Regions from separate parts of the Rhizobium sp. rho-13.1 genome, predicted to be linked through region 1. Evidence: riboswitches for the same ligand, from Rfam matches in the RefSeq annotation. Region 1 holds a riboswitch; the other holds the start of a gene.
What was found. A riboswitch is a leader RNA that binds a small molecule or an ion and turns the genes downstream of it on or off. The one in region 1 is predicted to bind S-adenosylmethionine.
Positions count from the first base shown of each region.

Region 2: another riboswitch for S-adenosylmethionine. It lies ahead of metA (homoserine O-succinyltransferase); the one in region 1 lies ahead of EQW76_RS08330 (O-succinylhomoserine sulfhydrylase).

Region 1 covers NZ_SCFL01000002.1:380,860-388,446, forward strand. Annotated here, with positions in the region: gene EQW76_RS08310 (aspartate aminotransferase family protein) at 1-137, shown strand, start outside; gene argF (ornithine carbamoyltransferase) at 207-1,124, shown strand; gene EQW76_RS08320 (Hsp33 family molecular chaperone) at 1,195-2,187, shown strand; gene apaG (Co2+/Mg2+ efflux protein ApaG) at 2,215-2,607, opposite strand; gene EQW76_RS08330 (O-succinylhomoserine sulfhydrylase) at 2,797-3,981, opposite strand; SAM riboswitch at 4,028-4,106, opposite strand; gene EQW76_RS08335 (2'-deoxycytidine 5'-triphosphate deaminase) at 4,215-5,306, shown strand; tRNA gene EQW76_RS08340 (tRNA-Gly) at 5,373-5,446, shown strand; gene EQW76_RS08345 (helix-turn-helix transcriptional regulator) at 5,668-6,333, shown strand; gene EQW76_RS08350 (thermonuclease family protein) at 6,347-7,587, shown strand, end outside.
Region 2 covers NZ_SCFL01000003.1:159,307-166,893, forward strand. Annotated here, with positions in the region: gene nagA (N-acetylglucosamine-6-phosphate deacetylase) at 1-42, opposite strand, end outside; gene EQW76_RS11990 (SIS domain-containing protein) at 42-1,067, opposite strand; gene EQW76_RS11995 (GntR family transcriptional regulator) at 1,064-1,837, opposite strand; gene EQW76_RS12000 (aldose epimerase family protein) at 1,927-2,952, opposite strand; gene metA (homoserine O-succinyltransferase) at 3,059-3,982, opposite strand; SAM riboswitch at 4,029-4,109, opposite strand; gene EQW76_RS12010 (ABC transporter ATP-binding protein/permease) at 4,348-6,219, shown strand; gene efp (elongation factor P) at 6,306-6,875, opposite strand; gene epmA (EF-P lysine aminoacylase EpmA) at 7,026-7,587, shown strand, end outside.

The sequences.
Region 1 (7,587 bases):
GCGTTCCCGCCGGCGACAACGTCATTCGCCTGCTGCCGCCTCTCATCGCTACTGCCGAAGACGCCCGCGAAGGTCTCGCCCGCATCGAGCGTGCCGCAGAAGCATTGCGCGCCCAGAAATCCCGCAAATCGGCTTGAATTCTACGTCCGTGGGTTCCGGGCTTCGTGCCCGCCACGGGCGTTTTCATTTTTGGAGCACAGCTAGACATGGCCTCCCCGAAACACTTCCTCGATCTCTCGACTGTTGCGTCAGGCGACCTGCGCAAGATCCTCGATGACGCAATCCTCCGCAAGAAGGCGACAAAGGCTGGTACTGCCGGCCGGCCGCTGGAAGGCAAGATGCTGGCGATGATCTTTGAAAAGCCCTCGACCCGCACCCGCGTCTCATTCGATGTCGGCATGCGCCAGCTCGGCGGCGAAACGCTGTTCCTCTCCGGTACCGAGATGCAGCTCGGTCGCGCCGAGACCATCGGCGATACCGCCAAGGTCCTGTCACGTTACGTCGATGCGATCATGATCCGTACCACCCAGCACTCGCGCATGCTGGAAATGGCGGAGCACGCAACGGTGCCGGTCATCAACGCGCTCACCGACGACACGCATCCTTGCCAGGTGATGGCTGATATCATGACCTTCGAGGAGCACCGTGGTCCGATCAAGGGCAAGACGGTCGCCTGGTCCGGCGATGGCAACAATGTGCTGCATTCGCTGATCGAGGGATCGGCGCGTTTCGGCTATCGCATGAATATGGCGGTCCCCCTTGGCTCCGAGCCGAAGGATCACTATTTGAACTGGGCCCGCAATCAGGGCGCCGAGATCATGCTCAGCCATGATGCCGACCGTGCGGTCGCCGGCGCCGATTGCGTGGTGACCGATACCTGGGTTTCCATGAATCAGGAGCATCGGGCCCGTGGTCACAATGTCTTCCAGCCCTACCAGGTCAATGCGGCTCTGATGGCAGAGGCAGGAAAAGACGCTTTGTTCATGCATTGCCTGCCCGCCCATCGCGGCGAAGAGGTGACTGACGAGGTGATCGACGGCCCGCAATCCGTTGTATTCGACGAGGCGGAAAATCGCCTCCATGCGCAGAAGTCTATTCTTGCATGGTGCCTGGGCGCGATCTGAGATCAACCAAGCCGCCGTTGTAAACGGTGGCTGCCTGGGCGGCCATCCGCCGGCAGCAAGGAGTAGACCCATGCCAGACAGTGCAGCAGCGCTGGGAGAGTTCGGTTATGCCGGCGACGATCATGTTGTGCCCTTCCAGGTCGCGAGCCTCGATGTGCGCGGCCGTGCCGTCCAGCTCGGCCCGATGCTCGACACAATCCTCGAGCGCCACCATTATCCGGCACCGGTGGCAAGGCTGCTGGCCGAAACCATCGTACTCACCGTGTTGCTCGGCACGTCGCTGAAGTTCGAAGGCAAGTTCACTGTCCAGACCAAGGGCGACGGACCGGTCGACCTGCTGGTGGCTGATTTCTCGACACCGGAAAACGTCCGCGCCTATGCCCGTTTCGATGAGGAAGCACTGGCCTCCGCCATCAAGGCCGGACAAACCGAGCCCGAGCAACTGCTCGGCAAGGGCATCCTCGCCTTTACCATCGACCAGGGCCAATATTCGCAGCCCTACCAGGGCATCGTGCCGCTCGACGGATCGTCGCTGGAAGATATAGCCGGCGTCTATTTCCGCCAGTCGGAGCAGATCCCGACCCGGGTTCGTCTCGGTGCCGCCGAGTTGTTCGACCGCGACGAGGCCGGCAAGCCGCGCCATCGCTGGCGGGCAGGCGGCGTCATTGCACAGTTTCTGCCGGACGCGCCGGAGCGCATGCGCCTGCCGGATCTCCACGGCGGCGACGGCGACGAGAACGCCATCGACCACACGGACGACGACGCCTGGGCCGAGGCCCGCTCGCTGCTGGAAACGGTCGATGCCGATGAACTGACCGATCCATTGGTCGGGACCGAGCGCCTGCTCTATCGGCTGTTCCACGAGCGCGGTGCCCGCGTCTACGCCCCGCAACCGGTCTTCGACCGTTGCAGCTGTTCACGCGACAAGATCAAGGGCGTACTGCAGGGATTTTCTGCGGAGGAGATGGCGGAGAGCGAGGAAGACGGGCTGATTTCCGTCACTTGCGAATTCTGCTCGACAACCTACCGCTACGAGGCAGCGGAGATACTGGTCAAAAGCTGATAGAACAGGCGCCGTTTTCGGGCGGCGTCAGTTCAGCGTCCGCATCAGGCCGGGCGAATCCAGCGAGAAAGCCGGGATTTCGACCTCGAACGTTTCGCCTCGGTCGTTTTCCATGGAGTAATGGCCGAACATCATGCCCGAAGGCGTATCCAGCGGGCAGCCGGACGAATATTCATAGGTATCCCCGGGGTTCAACTGCGGCTGTTCGCCGACGACGCCGGGACCGGTGACTTCGTCGACCTGGCCGTTCTGGTCGGTGATATGCCAGTAGCGCGTAACCAGCCGGACTGCCGATGTCGAGTGGTTTGAGATGACGATCCGATAGCCCCAGACATAGCGGCTGTCTTCCGGATCGGATTGCTCCTCCAGATAGAACGGCTCGACGATGACTTCGATATCTCGTGTAAGGGCGCGGTACATCCCAGCCACCTTCAATGAATTTGGTTACGATATCCTCTAGCCTTCAACCTTCGTCAAGGAAGGGAAGCCTAATTAAGGCCAAATGCGATGGCTGACGCGGCCTTTTGAATATTAAGGATAATGTGCGGGGTTAACACGGACCCGGCGTGTCGCCGCCCGGCAAGGCCGGGCAGCCTGTTTGGTATCCGATCAGGCCGAGACCTTCTCCAGCGCCTGGGCGAAATCCTCGATGAGATCGTCCGTGTCCTCGATGCCGGCCGAAAACCGTACAGTGCCGGGGGAAATTCCGAGCTCGGCGCGATCCTCGTCGGTCAGGTTCTTGTGGGTGGTGGTGGCTGGATGGGTGATCAGGCTCTTGGCGTCGCCGAGATTGTTGGAGATCTTGACGATTTCCAGCGCATTCTGCAGCGCGAACGCCGCTTCCTTGCCGCCCTTGAGTTCCATGCAGACCAGCGTAGAGCCGCCGGTCATCTGCTTGGCGATGATATCGGCCTGCGGATGGTCTTTGCGGCCGGGATAGATCACCTTGGCCACCTTGCCGCTGTCGGCAAGGAAGTCGGCAATGCGGCTGGCATTTTCAGTCTGCTGTTTGACGCGCACCGGCAGGGTCTCGGTACCCTTCAGCAGCGTCCAGGCGGTAAACGGCGACATAGCGGGGCCGGTGTGCCGGTAATAGTCCTGCAGGTGCTCGTCGACCCAGTCCTTGTCCGACAGAACGACGCCACCGAGCGAACGACCTTGTCCATCGATATGCTTGGTGGCCGAATAGACGACGATGTGGGCGCCGAGTTCGAGCGGCTTCTGGAACAACGGTGTAGCAAACACATTGTCTACGACAAGCTTGGCGCCGATCTGGTTGGCGAGTTTCGCGACGCCGGCAATGTCTACCACCTCGAGCGTCGGATTGGTGGGGCTCTCCAGGAACATCACCTTGGTGTTCGGGCGTATGGCCTGTTCCCAGTTGGCCAGATCGCGGCCGTCGACCAGCGTGCATTCGATACCGTAGCGCGGCGCCAATGTCTCGACGACCCAGCGGCACGAGCCGAACAGGGCGCGGGCAGCAACGATATGGTCGCCTGCCTTCACCTGGCAGAGAATCGCCGCGCTGACCGCCGCCATGCCTGATGCCGTCGAGCGCGCTTCCTCGGCGCCTTCCAGCATGCACATGCGCTTTTCGAACATGTCGTTGGTCGGGCTGCCATAGCGCGCGTAGATGAAGCCTTCCGTCTCGCCCTTGAAGCGGGCTTCCGCCGCCTCCGAGCTGTCGTAGACAAAACCCTGTGTCAGATAGATTGCTTCGGATGTCTCGCCGAATTGCGAGCGCAACGTGCCGCCATGGACAAGTTGTGTTGCGGGGCGCCAAGTCTTGGTCATGCCATCACCACCTTCGTGATACAAAAAAACCGGTCGCAAAAGCAGACCGGTTTTCAACCCGGTCTTTTTAGCCATTTATTTAACGTGGCTGCAAGCCGACCGGCCAAATCACCACGGGATAAGACTGCAATACTGCCGTTGGCCGCTTGCGTCAATTCCCCGTATTTGGTTTTGTCTGGGGCAAAACAAGGCCCGTATATGGTTTTGTCCGCGACAAAACAAGGATTGAGCACATGGCTCGCGACACTGGAATTTTGGCGGATCGCGCCATTGCCGCTCTTTTCGACGCCGGTCGGCTGACGACCGAAAGGGAGCTCGATTTCGATCAGATCCAGCCGGCGAGCCTTGACCTGAGGTTGGGGGCGAAAGCGTTTCGCGTCCGTGCGAGCTTCATGCCGGGTCCGAACAATCTCGTCTCCGATAAACTGGACCGGCTCAGCCTGCATGTCATCGACCTCAACGAAAGCGCCGTGCTCGAGACCGGCTGCGTCTATATCGTGCCGCTGATGGAGCGTCTCGACCTGCCATCGGACATGTCCGCCTCGGCCAACCCGAAAAGCTCGACCGGCCGCCTCGACATCTTCACCCGCGTCATCACCGATTATGCGCAGGAGTTCGACAAGATCCCGGCCGGCTATTCCGGGCCGCTCTACCTGGAAATCTCGCCACGCACCTTCCCGATCGTCGTGCGCCGTGGTTCGCGCCTGTCGCAGATCCGTTTCCGGATCGGCCATGCCATGCTGTCTGAGCCGGAATTGCTGACGCTGCACGAGACCGAAACTCTCGTCGCCAGCAAGAAGCCAAACGTGACCGGCGGCGGCATCGCACTGTCGATCGACCTCGTCGGCGACGGCAATGGGCTGATCGGCTATCGCGGCAAGCATCACACGGCGGTGGTCGATGTCGACAAGAAGGCCCAGCACGACATTTTCGATTTCTGGGAGCCGCTCTACAGCCGCGGTCGGACCGAGCTTATCCTCGATCCCGACGAATTCTACATCCTGGTCTCGCGCGAGGCGGTGCACGTGCCGCCGGACTACGCCGCCGAAATGACCCCTTACGATCCGCTGGTCGGTGAATTCCGCGTCCACTATGCCGGCTTCTTCGATCCCGGCTTCGGTCATGCGCCAGCCGGGGGACGTGGCAGCCGCGCGGTGCTCGAAGTGCGCAGCCACGAAGTCCCGTTCATCCTCGAGGATGGCCAGGTCGTCGGCCGCCTCATCTACGAGCACATGCTGGAGCTCCCGGCCAGCCTCTACGGCACCGGCGCCGGCTCCAACTATCAGGCGCAGGGCCTGAAACTCTCCAAGCATTTCCGCTTGTAACCAGCCATCCCGACCGGCCATTCCATCTTGACAGCCCGGCCGAACTGTTGGAAGGCTTCGCGCCGTGCGGGTGTAGCTCAATGGTAGAGCAGCAGCTTCCCAAGCTGAATACGAGGGTTCGATTCCCTTCACCCGCTCCAGTCATTTCTTTGTCCGACCCGTTGAGCGGACAGGCAGAGCTTTGAAGCTCTCGCCGCAGATGTGCTACCGCAACACACCTTCCCGAACTTGACACGGCTGTTGTGATAAACTGTAGGTACCAAGGATTTTATTCCTCTTGGCGTCTTTACGAATGTTAACACTTAGATTAACCTCGCGCGTGGATGGGGATGGGACGCCTCGATCTCAAGGCCAGGCGACGATGCTGTCACACGATCAGATATGGAGTGCAATCGACGGGCTTGCCGAGCGGCATGACCTGACGCCCTCCGGCCTCGCGCGTCGTGCAGGTCTCGACCCCACCTCTTTCAACAAATCCAAACGACTGAGTGCCGATGGCCGCCAGCGCTGGCCGTCGACGGAATCCATTGCCAAGGTGCTCGATGCAACAGGGGCCAGCGTCGAGCAGTTCATGGGATTGCTGCGGCCTGGGTCCATGCCGTCAGGCATGCCGGACGGTGCCTTTCCGCCGCAGGCGGGCTCTATTCCGCTGCTGGGCTTTGCGCAGGCCGGAGCAGGCGGCTTTTTCGACGATGGCGGCTTTCCGGCGGGGCAGGGCTGGGATGTCGTCGAGTTCCCGGCGACCCCGGCGCAGAAAGCTGGCGTCTACGCGCTGGAAGTGCAGGGCGACAGCATGATGCCGCTTTATCGCGATGGCGACGTGCTGATCGTCGAGCCCGGTGCGCAGGTCCGGCGCAACGACCGCGTGGTTGTTAAAACGCGTGAGGGCGAGGTCATGGCCAAGGTCTTGCTGCGCCAGAGCCCGAAGTCGATCGAGCTTCTGTCGCTCAATCCGGCCCATCCCAACAGAAGCATCGAGCTTGTCGATGTGGAGTGGATGGCGCGGATCATCTGGGCGAGCCAATAGGAAAGTTGTCTTGATGCGTTCCCCCACTCTGCTGACCGGTGTCACCGGCGCCGTGGCCGTCATGGTCCTGGTCTACGTCGGGCTGACGGCGATGAACCTGCAGCCGCATATCACCTTCGGCGATCCGGCACCGCGCGTGGCCAGTCTCGACAAGCCGCCGGAGAAGCCGGATGCACCGCAGCCTGTGACAGCGGCGCCTGAGCCTACGGCGTCTCCGAAAGTTTCGGAGCAGCCCGCGACTTCCTTGGCGCCGGCGCCGGCGCCGACACCACAAAGTTCAGACAATTCCGCTGCTAGTGAGATGCCGGCCCCCGCGCCGTCGTCATCTCCCGCCGAGCCAGCGCCAGTGTCGCCATCGACCCCGGTTCCACCTTCTGAAGCACCACCGCCGCCCGCCGCTGCAGTGCTGCCGCCTGCTCCGCCTGTCGTGGCGGCTACATCGCCGCGGCCGGCAACTCCGGAGCCGGGCGCAACCGGCCAAATGCTTCCCTCTCCCGAACCCGCGTCGCCCAGCGCTCCCGCTGTCGCGGCCTTGCCGCCCGCTGCCCCGGTAACTGCCACGTCGAAGGAGGCGACAAGCCCGTCGGCGGCATTGCCGGACCGGACGCCGCCGGTTGCCACGGCCGAACCCCCGTCTTCACCGGTGGAAGACAGCGCCATTGCCGACAGAATGGCGCCGCCGCCGATGCCTCCGTCCTCTCCGACTCCGCCGACACCCCCGGTGCCGCTTGCAGCCTCGGTTCCGACGCCGCTGACGAGACCGCAGCCGCCAGCGGAAAAACTTGCCAGCGCCGAGCCTCTGCCTTCGGATGACAAGGACGCGGTCGCATCTTCGGGCAAGCAGGCACCGCCGACGCAATCTGCCGCGCTGGCGCCGCAGCCGGAGCGGCCGGAAGGCGATGCTGGCGCCACTCCGCAAGCGAATGCGGACCTGAAGCCGATCGATCTCTCCCGTCCCTTTGCCGAGCGCGCCGGTATCCTCACCATCGGTGGCAGGAGCGTGCAGCTTGCCGGCATTGTGCCAACCGATCCGTCACGCAGCTGTACCGGCCCGAATGGCAAGGAATGGCCGTGCGGCACGCTGGCCCGTACCGCGCTCCGCTCCTTCCTGCTTGGCAGGACCATCACCTGCGACGTGCCCGACCCTGAGTGGAAAGGCTCGATCACGGCAGATTGCCGGTTTTCGAGGGTTAATCTCGGCGACTGGCTGGCGCGCAATGGCTGGGCCGAAGTGGCCGCAGGCTCGCCGTTTGC
Region 2 (7,587 bases), on a different contig from region 1:
GCCGTCGAAGATGCGGGCGCCGGTAAAGACCGTGTAGTCCATCACATCGTCTCCGTCACCTTGAGAAGATTAGCCGGCTTGTCGGGATCGAAACCCTTGCGGCGCGTCACTCGCTCGATCATCCGATAGTAGCAGAGCAGGGAGACCAGCGGGTCGATGAGGCCGTTTCCGGTCGAGGGCATTGTCAGGTTGATACCCGGCAGCGGGGTGGTCGAGAAAGACACGGCGGTGGCGCCGAGTTTCTGAAGGCGCTCCAGAGCCTGGGCGTTGTTGGCAAACGCGGCGTCGTCCGGGGCGAAAGCAACGACCGGGAAGCCGGGCTGAACCAGCCGCATCGGGCCGTGCATCAATTCGGCGAGCGAGAAGGCCTCGGCGTGCAGGCCCGACGTCTCCTTGGCCTTCAGCGCCGCTTCCAGCGCGATGGCGAAGGCCGGACCACGACCGCCGGTGTAGAGCGAGCTGGCTCCGAACAGCACCTCCTCGGCGGCAGCACTATCGATGCCATCGGTGGCTGCCAATGCCTGGGGCAGGCGTGAAAGGCCATCCTGCAGTGCGCTGTTGCCGGAGACGGCAGCGGTAACGCCCGACAGGGCAGCGACGGCGGTGATGAAGGATTTCGTTGCGGCGACGCTTTTCTCAGGGCCCGCATGCAGGTCGAGGACGATATCGGCTTGCCGCGCCAGTGGGCTGTCGGTGACGTTGACGACGGCGATCGTTGTTGCTCCGCCCTTCTTGGCGGCGGCCTGCAGGGCGATGATATCGGGGCTGCCGCCGGACTGCGACACGGTGAAATGGATGCCACCCTTCAGATGCAGCGGCGCATTGTAGACCGAGGCGATCGACGGGCCGATCGAGGCGACGGGGACGCCGCAGGAGATCTCGAACAGATACTTGAAGAAGGTCGCAGCATGGTCCGACGAGCCGCGCGCCGCCGTGGTGACGACGGAGGGTCTAGCCACAGCAAACAGCTTGGCGATTTCGGCGAAGACCGGCTTTTCCTTCTCCAGCAAGGTCGCCACGGCATCGGGCGACTGGCCGGCCTCGGTCAGCATCAGGGATTGCGTCATAGGTCATCTCCAATTTTCAGCTCTGCGACGAAATCATAGGCGTCGCCGCGATAATGCGATCTGGTGTATTCGACGACCCGCTGGTCAGCCAGGCGCGAGATGCGCTCGATCAGCAGTGCCGGGGCTCCGGGCTTGACGTCAAGCGTGGCGGCCGAGGATGGGTCGAGGGTGACTGCGGTCAGCCGCTGCAGGGCATGAACCGGGCGGAACCCGTTGGCAGTCAGGGCATCGTAAAGGGAGCTCTCGCCGGCCGCGTCTTCGGCCAGGAACTGGGTCGGGACGACGGCGCGTTCGATGGCGAGCGGCAGTCCGTCGGCCAGCCGCAATCGGTCGAGCCGCAGCACCGGTTCGTCGACGCCGAGGCCGAGCAGGAAGGTCTCCTCGGGCGTCGGCATGGAAACGCTCCGGGACAGGATTTTTGCCGCCGGCGAGCGACCGCGCGAGCGCATATCGGCGGAGAAGGAGGAGAGGCGCCAGAGCGACTGTTCCATCCGCTCGACCTTCTGGGAGACGAAAGTACCGCTGCCGTGCCGCGACTCCAGAGTGCCTGCCGTCAGCAGGTCGCGATAGGCGGTGCGCACGGTGACACGGCCGAGCTGCAGTCCTTCGGCGAGATCGCGCTCGGCCGGCAATGCAGTGCCCGGTTTCAACAGTCCTTCTTGAATAAGCCCGGTCAGCGCTATCGCCAAACGCCTGTAAAGCGGCCCGCTCGCTGCCGCATCCCGCAAGCCGCGCCCATTCAGTTCGGAAATCAAACTGGTTCTATCCATGGGTTCGGATTAGAACCTATGTAGGACCACTTTGCAAGGTATCTCTTGGGCGCTGGTCGCTTGGCCTGCGACCAGCGAAGGCTGCGCGCTCAGTTCTTCGTGAAAATGTAGTCCGTTTCCTGGCGCAGGACTTCGCCGGGATGGAGCGAAGCGGAGGAAAAGCCCGGCTGGTTGATGGCGTCGGGCCAGATCTGCGTCTCCAGGCAGAAACCGGCGAACGGACCCATCATCTTGCCGTCAATGCCGGGGACGGGGACGTCGAGCTTGAAGCCGGCGTAGAGTTGGACGCCCGGTTCCGTCGTACGCACTTCGAGCGTTACGCCGGAATTGATGCTGCGGGCGAGAACAACGGCGCGCTTGGCCGTGCGCTCCAGCGATAAACAGAAATTGTGGTCGTATAGTACCTGTTCACCGTCGACGAAGCGCTTCATCGGGCCCATTTCTCTCAGGTCGAAGGGCGTGCCGGCGACGGGAGCGATCTCGCCGGTCGGGATCTGCCGCGCATCGGTCGGCAGGTAGTGGTCGGCTGCGATCATGATGTCGTGGTCGAGCGCATCGTCGCGGCCGTCGAGATTGAAGTAGGCGTGCTGGCAGACATTGGCAATGGTCGGCTGGTCTGTCGTGGTCTCGTAGATTACCGATAGCTCACCATTGCCGTGGACCCAGTAGGTAGCCTGGATCGTGCAGTTGCCGGGATAGCCGCTGCGGCCATCGGGATCTACGATCTTGAGGACGACGCGGTCGGCGGCATGCTCGACGATCGTCCAGTTGCGCAGGGCGATATTGTCGAAGCCGCCGTGCAGATGGGTTACGCCGTTCTCGTTCAGGTCCAGCTGGTACGTCTTGCCGTCGAGCGTGAACCTGCCGTCGGCGATTCGGTTGGCGCAGCGGCCGGGCGTTGCGCCGAAATAGGCGGAGTGCTTTTCGTAGCTTTCGAAGTTGTCGAAGCCAAGCGTCAGGGCCGGCGCGTGGTTTTCAAGCCGGAGGTCCTGGATCACCGCTCCCCAGCTGATGACATGGGCAGTCAGCCCGCCGCCTGTAATCTTGACGCGGTGTACCGTCTCGCCGGCCGCAGTCTTGCCGAAAACTTCGCGCTGCAAAGTGCTGTCCGTCATGTCCTCATCCCATTCGTCTCTAATGCGAGGCGCCGACCCTGCCTCCATTCGCCGCTATCCGCAACCCGCCTGCCGGCGGAATCAGACCTCCGTCCCGGGGACGTGACTATTTCTGCAAGCCGATGTCGGCCATGTCGTAAGGTGTCGTCTGGTATATCTCGTTGATCCAGTTGCCGACGAACAGATGAGCGTGGCTGCGCCAGCGGTTGGGCGGCGTCAGGGACGGATCGTTGTGCGGGAAATAGTCGTGCGGCATCTTGATCGGGATGCCGGCATCGACGTCGCGGAAATATTCGTCTGCCAGCGACGTCGAATCGTATTCGACGTGGTTGAACATGTAGAGCCGCCTTGCTGTCTTCTCGTGCACAAGGCAAATGCCCATTTCCGGCGATTCCATCAGGATTTCCAAGCCAGGGACGGTTTCGACATCCTTGCGGCGGACTTCGGTCCAGCGCGACACGGGCACGCCGAAGTCGTCGGAAAAGCCGTTGAGATAGACCGAGGACGGGTTCAGGTTCTGGTGCCGGTAGACACCGAACGCCTTTTCCTTCAGCAGGTGCTTCGGCACGCCGTGAAAATGGTAGATCGCCGCCATCGCACCCCAGCAGACGTTCAGCGTCGAATGAACGTTGGTGGTCGTCCAGTCGAGGATCTGGCGCATTTCGTCCCAGTAGGTGACTTCCTCGAAGTCGAGCAACTCGATCGGCGCACCGGTGATGATGAAGCCGTCGAACTTGCGATGCCTGATCTCCTCCCAGGTCTCGTAGAACGACAGGAGATGCTCCTCGGAAGTGTTCTTCGCCTTGTGCCCACCGATGCGGATCAGCGAGAACTCGACCTGCAGCGGCGAGGCGCCGACGAGGCGCGCCATCTGTATTTCGGTCTTGATCTTGTTGGGCATCAGGTTGAGCAGCCCGATCTGCAGCGGACGGATATCCTGACGGACGGCCATCGTCTCTGTCATCACCCGCACGCCCTCTTTGACGAGGGTATCGAAGGCGGGCAGTGTATCGGGGATCTTAATGGGCATGCGCGTTACTCGATCAACTAAACCGGCGGCGAAAAAACGAATCGCTACCGGTCCGCATGCGGCCCTGATTTAGCGACTTGTTTAACGTGGCTGCAAGCCGGCCGGCCAAATCACCACGCGATGTTAAATAGCGCTGGACAGGTTTCGAATCAACATCAATCGCCGGTTGGTAAATGCGCGGCGCGGCGTGGTGAACCTGCAGCGGCATTCGGGCGTATAAGGCTTTCATAAGGTTTGAAGCGCAAGCTGATGGCGAGGAGGGCGGTTCCAGGCCAGGGATCGCTGGCGCTACGCGCTTCGGGCTCGCATGGATGGACATGTGCGATGGCCATGACTATCTGAGGGATGAGGATCAGGATTTTTTGATGGCCGTTGATACTACAGAGAAGCCCAGCGTCCAGGGCGATGCGCGCGTCGGATACGACTTGAGTGTGCTGTACAGGTTGAGGATGATGCTTTCGGCGTTCTGGCATTCGCCCGTGCGCGTCAGGCTCATATCGCTCGTGGTATCGCTGTTCGTCATCATTCTCGTGACGGCTTATGTGCAGGTTCTCTTGAACGAGTGGAATGCGCCATTCTACGATTCGCTGGCACGACGCGACCTTAACGAATTCGTGAAACAGCTTGGTGTCTTCGGCATGATCGCCGGCTCGCTGCTGGTGCTCAACGTCATCCAGGCCTGGCTCAACCAGATGGCGGCGCTCTACATGCGCGAGGGCCTGGCGCGCGACCTGGTCGATCAGTGGCTGAAGGGCAAGCGCGCCCTGCGGCTGGCGTCGTCTGGTCTGATCGGCGTCAATCCGGACCAGCGTCTCCATGAGGATGCCCGCAACCTTGCAGAAAGCACCACGGGCCTTGCGATCGGCCTCGTCCAGTCGACGATCCTGCTGATCAGCTTCATCGGCGTGCTCTGGGAGCTGTCGAGCGGCTTCATATTCCATTTTCGCGGCAGCAGCTTTTCCATTCCGGGATACATGGTATGGGCGGCGATTATCTATGCCGCCTCGGCTTCTTTCCTCAGCCAGTTCGTCGGCGGCAAGCTGGTGCGGCTCAATGCCGACCGCTACTCCAAGGAGGCCGAACTGCGTTTCGCGCTGATGCACGCCAACGAGTACATGCCGTCGATCACCATTGCCGGCGGACAGGAAAACGAGCGCCGCCGCATCAACGGCGATATTTCCTCGGTGCTCGGCGTTATCCGTAAGCTGGCCATCGCCAACACCAATCTTACCTGGGTGTCGGCGAGCTACGGCTGGATGGTGCTGGTCATTCCAATCCTGGTGGCGGCGCCAGCCTACTTCTCGGGCGGCCTCAGCATCGGCCAGCTGATGATGGTGGTTGGCGCCTTCAACCAGGTGAACACGGCACTGCGCTGGTATGTCGCCAATTTCGGGCCGATCGCCGAGTGGCGCGCGACGCTGATGCGCGTTACCGATTTTCGCGAGGCGGTCGTCGAGATGGATATCGAGGATCACCTGCCCAACATGATCGACGTCGCCCGCGCTGCGCCTGGCATGATGGTGCTGAAGGATCTCGAGGTCTCGACCAAGATGTCCGACGAGATCGTCGAGAACGGTTTTCGGATCCGCGAGGGCACGGTGACGATCACCGCCGGCGAGCACATCATGATCAACGGCGATCACGGCGTGAACCGCAAGCTGTTGTTCCAGGCGCTAGCCGGCGAATGGCATTGCGGCAAGGGCGAGATCGACCTGCCGCCGCCGGAAGACATGCTGTTCATGCCGCACACCGCCTATGTCCCGAGCGGAACGCTGCGCGAGGCCATGACATTCCCCGAGGCACGCGATGCCTACCCGGATTCCGACCTCGAAATGGCGATTGAAAAAGCTGGTCTCGGCAGGCTGAAAGGCAAGCTCGATACGAACGCCCGCTGGGATCGTATGCTCGATACCGACGAACAGAAGGCCGTCGGCTTTGCCCATGCCCTGCTCGCCAAGCCGCGCTGGCTGATCCTCGACGAAACGCTCGAAGGCCTGGAGCCGGATATCCAGAAGCGCCTGGTTGCGCTTCTGGGCGAACTCAAGGATACGACGATGATCTATATCGGCCGTTCAGAGGCTTATCTTGAACTCATGTCGCCGCGGGTATTGCATCTGCAGGCCCTGGTTCCGCCGGACCCGACAGCGCCGCCTGCAAAGCCTGTCTCGGGTGCTGCTCGCGGACAAAACCCGGCACGGCGCCCCATTGTCCGCAAGGAGACGGTGCGGCCCGCCTGAACAACTTCGCCCGGATACGAAAAAGGCCCCGACGCGCAATCCACGCGTTCGGGGCCTTTTATCGAGATGGAGTGCCAGGTCCGGGATCAGTCCTTGGCGCGTTCGACGTAGGAATTGTCTTCGGTCATGATGACGACGCGGGTGCCGGCATTGACATGCGGCGGCACCATGGTGCGAACGCCATTCGACAGCATGGCTGGCTTGTAGGAGGACGACGCCGTCTGGCCCTTGACGACCGGCTCAGTCTCCATGATTTCAAGCGTCACAGTGCGTGGCATCTGGATGGCAAGCGCGATACCTTCATGCATCGACAGGATGCAGGTCATGCCTTCCTGCAGGTAGGCCTTGTCGTCGCCCATGGTTTCGGCATCGACGGTAACCTGGTCGTAGTTTTGCGGGTTCATGAAGTGGAACCCGTCGCTGTCTTCGTAAAGGTACTGATGGTTGACGTCCTCGACGAAGGCGCGCTCGACTTGTTCGGTCGTGCGCCAGCGCTCGGAAACCTTCGTGCCATCCGAAATCCGGCGCATATCGATCTGGGTGACCGGCGTGCCTTTGCCGGGGTGGAAATTGGCGGCCGTCAGCACGACGTAGAGCTTGCCGTCGACGTCGAGCACATTGCCCTTGCGGATCGAAGAGGCGATAACCTTGACCATAAGACTTCCTTGTAACGCAGCTTTTTGCATCGTAGAGGACGGACCGAGCCCGTTTCCCTGATGCAGCAATGTTTTCTTGGGGGCGCAACTAACCTAAAATGGTGGAAATAGCCACCCCGTCGCGGCTCATCCTATAAAAGAAAGCGCGGAATGAACGCCAGCCTGACAAAAGCATCTCCCTGGTGGACGCCCGGCGTCCATGCGGATCGACGGCCTTTTCTTATCGGCCGCAATGCGATCCAGGCGGCGCTGCGCAGTTTTTTTTCAGCCGGCGACTTCCTCGAGGTTGATACGGCAACCCTTCAGATATCGCCCGGCAACGAGGCACATCTGCATGCTTTCGCTACAGAAGCCCTGACGACCGACGGTCAGGCGGCACCCTTCTACCTGCACACGTCGCCGGAATTTGCCTGCAAGAAGCTGCTGGCCGCGGGCGAACAACGTATTGCATGCTTTGCCCATGTCTATCGCAACCGTGAGCGCGGGCCCTTGCACCATCCGGAGTTCACCATGCTCGAATGGTACAGGGTCGGCGAAGGCTACGAGCAGCTGATGGCTGACTGCGTCGATATAATGCGACTGGCGGCGAAAACCGCGGGGGCTGCGCGGCTGGCGTTCCGGGGTGCCGAGTGCGATCCCTTTGCCGAGCCGGAGCGGATCAGCGTTGCGGCGGCCTTCCTGCAGCATGCCGGCATCGACCTCTTGTCCTCGG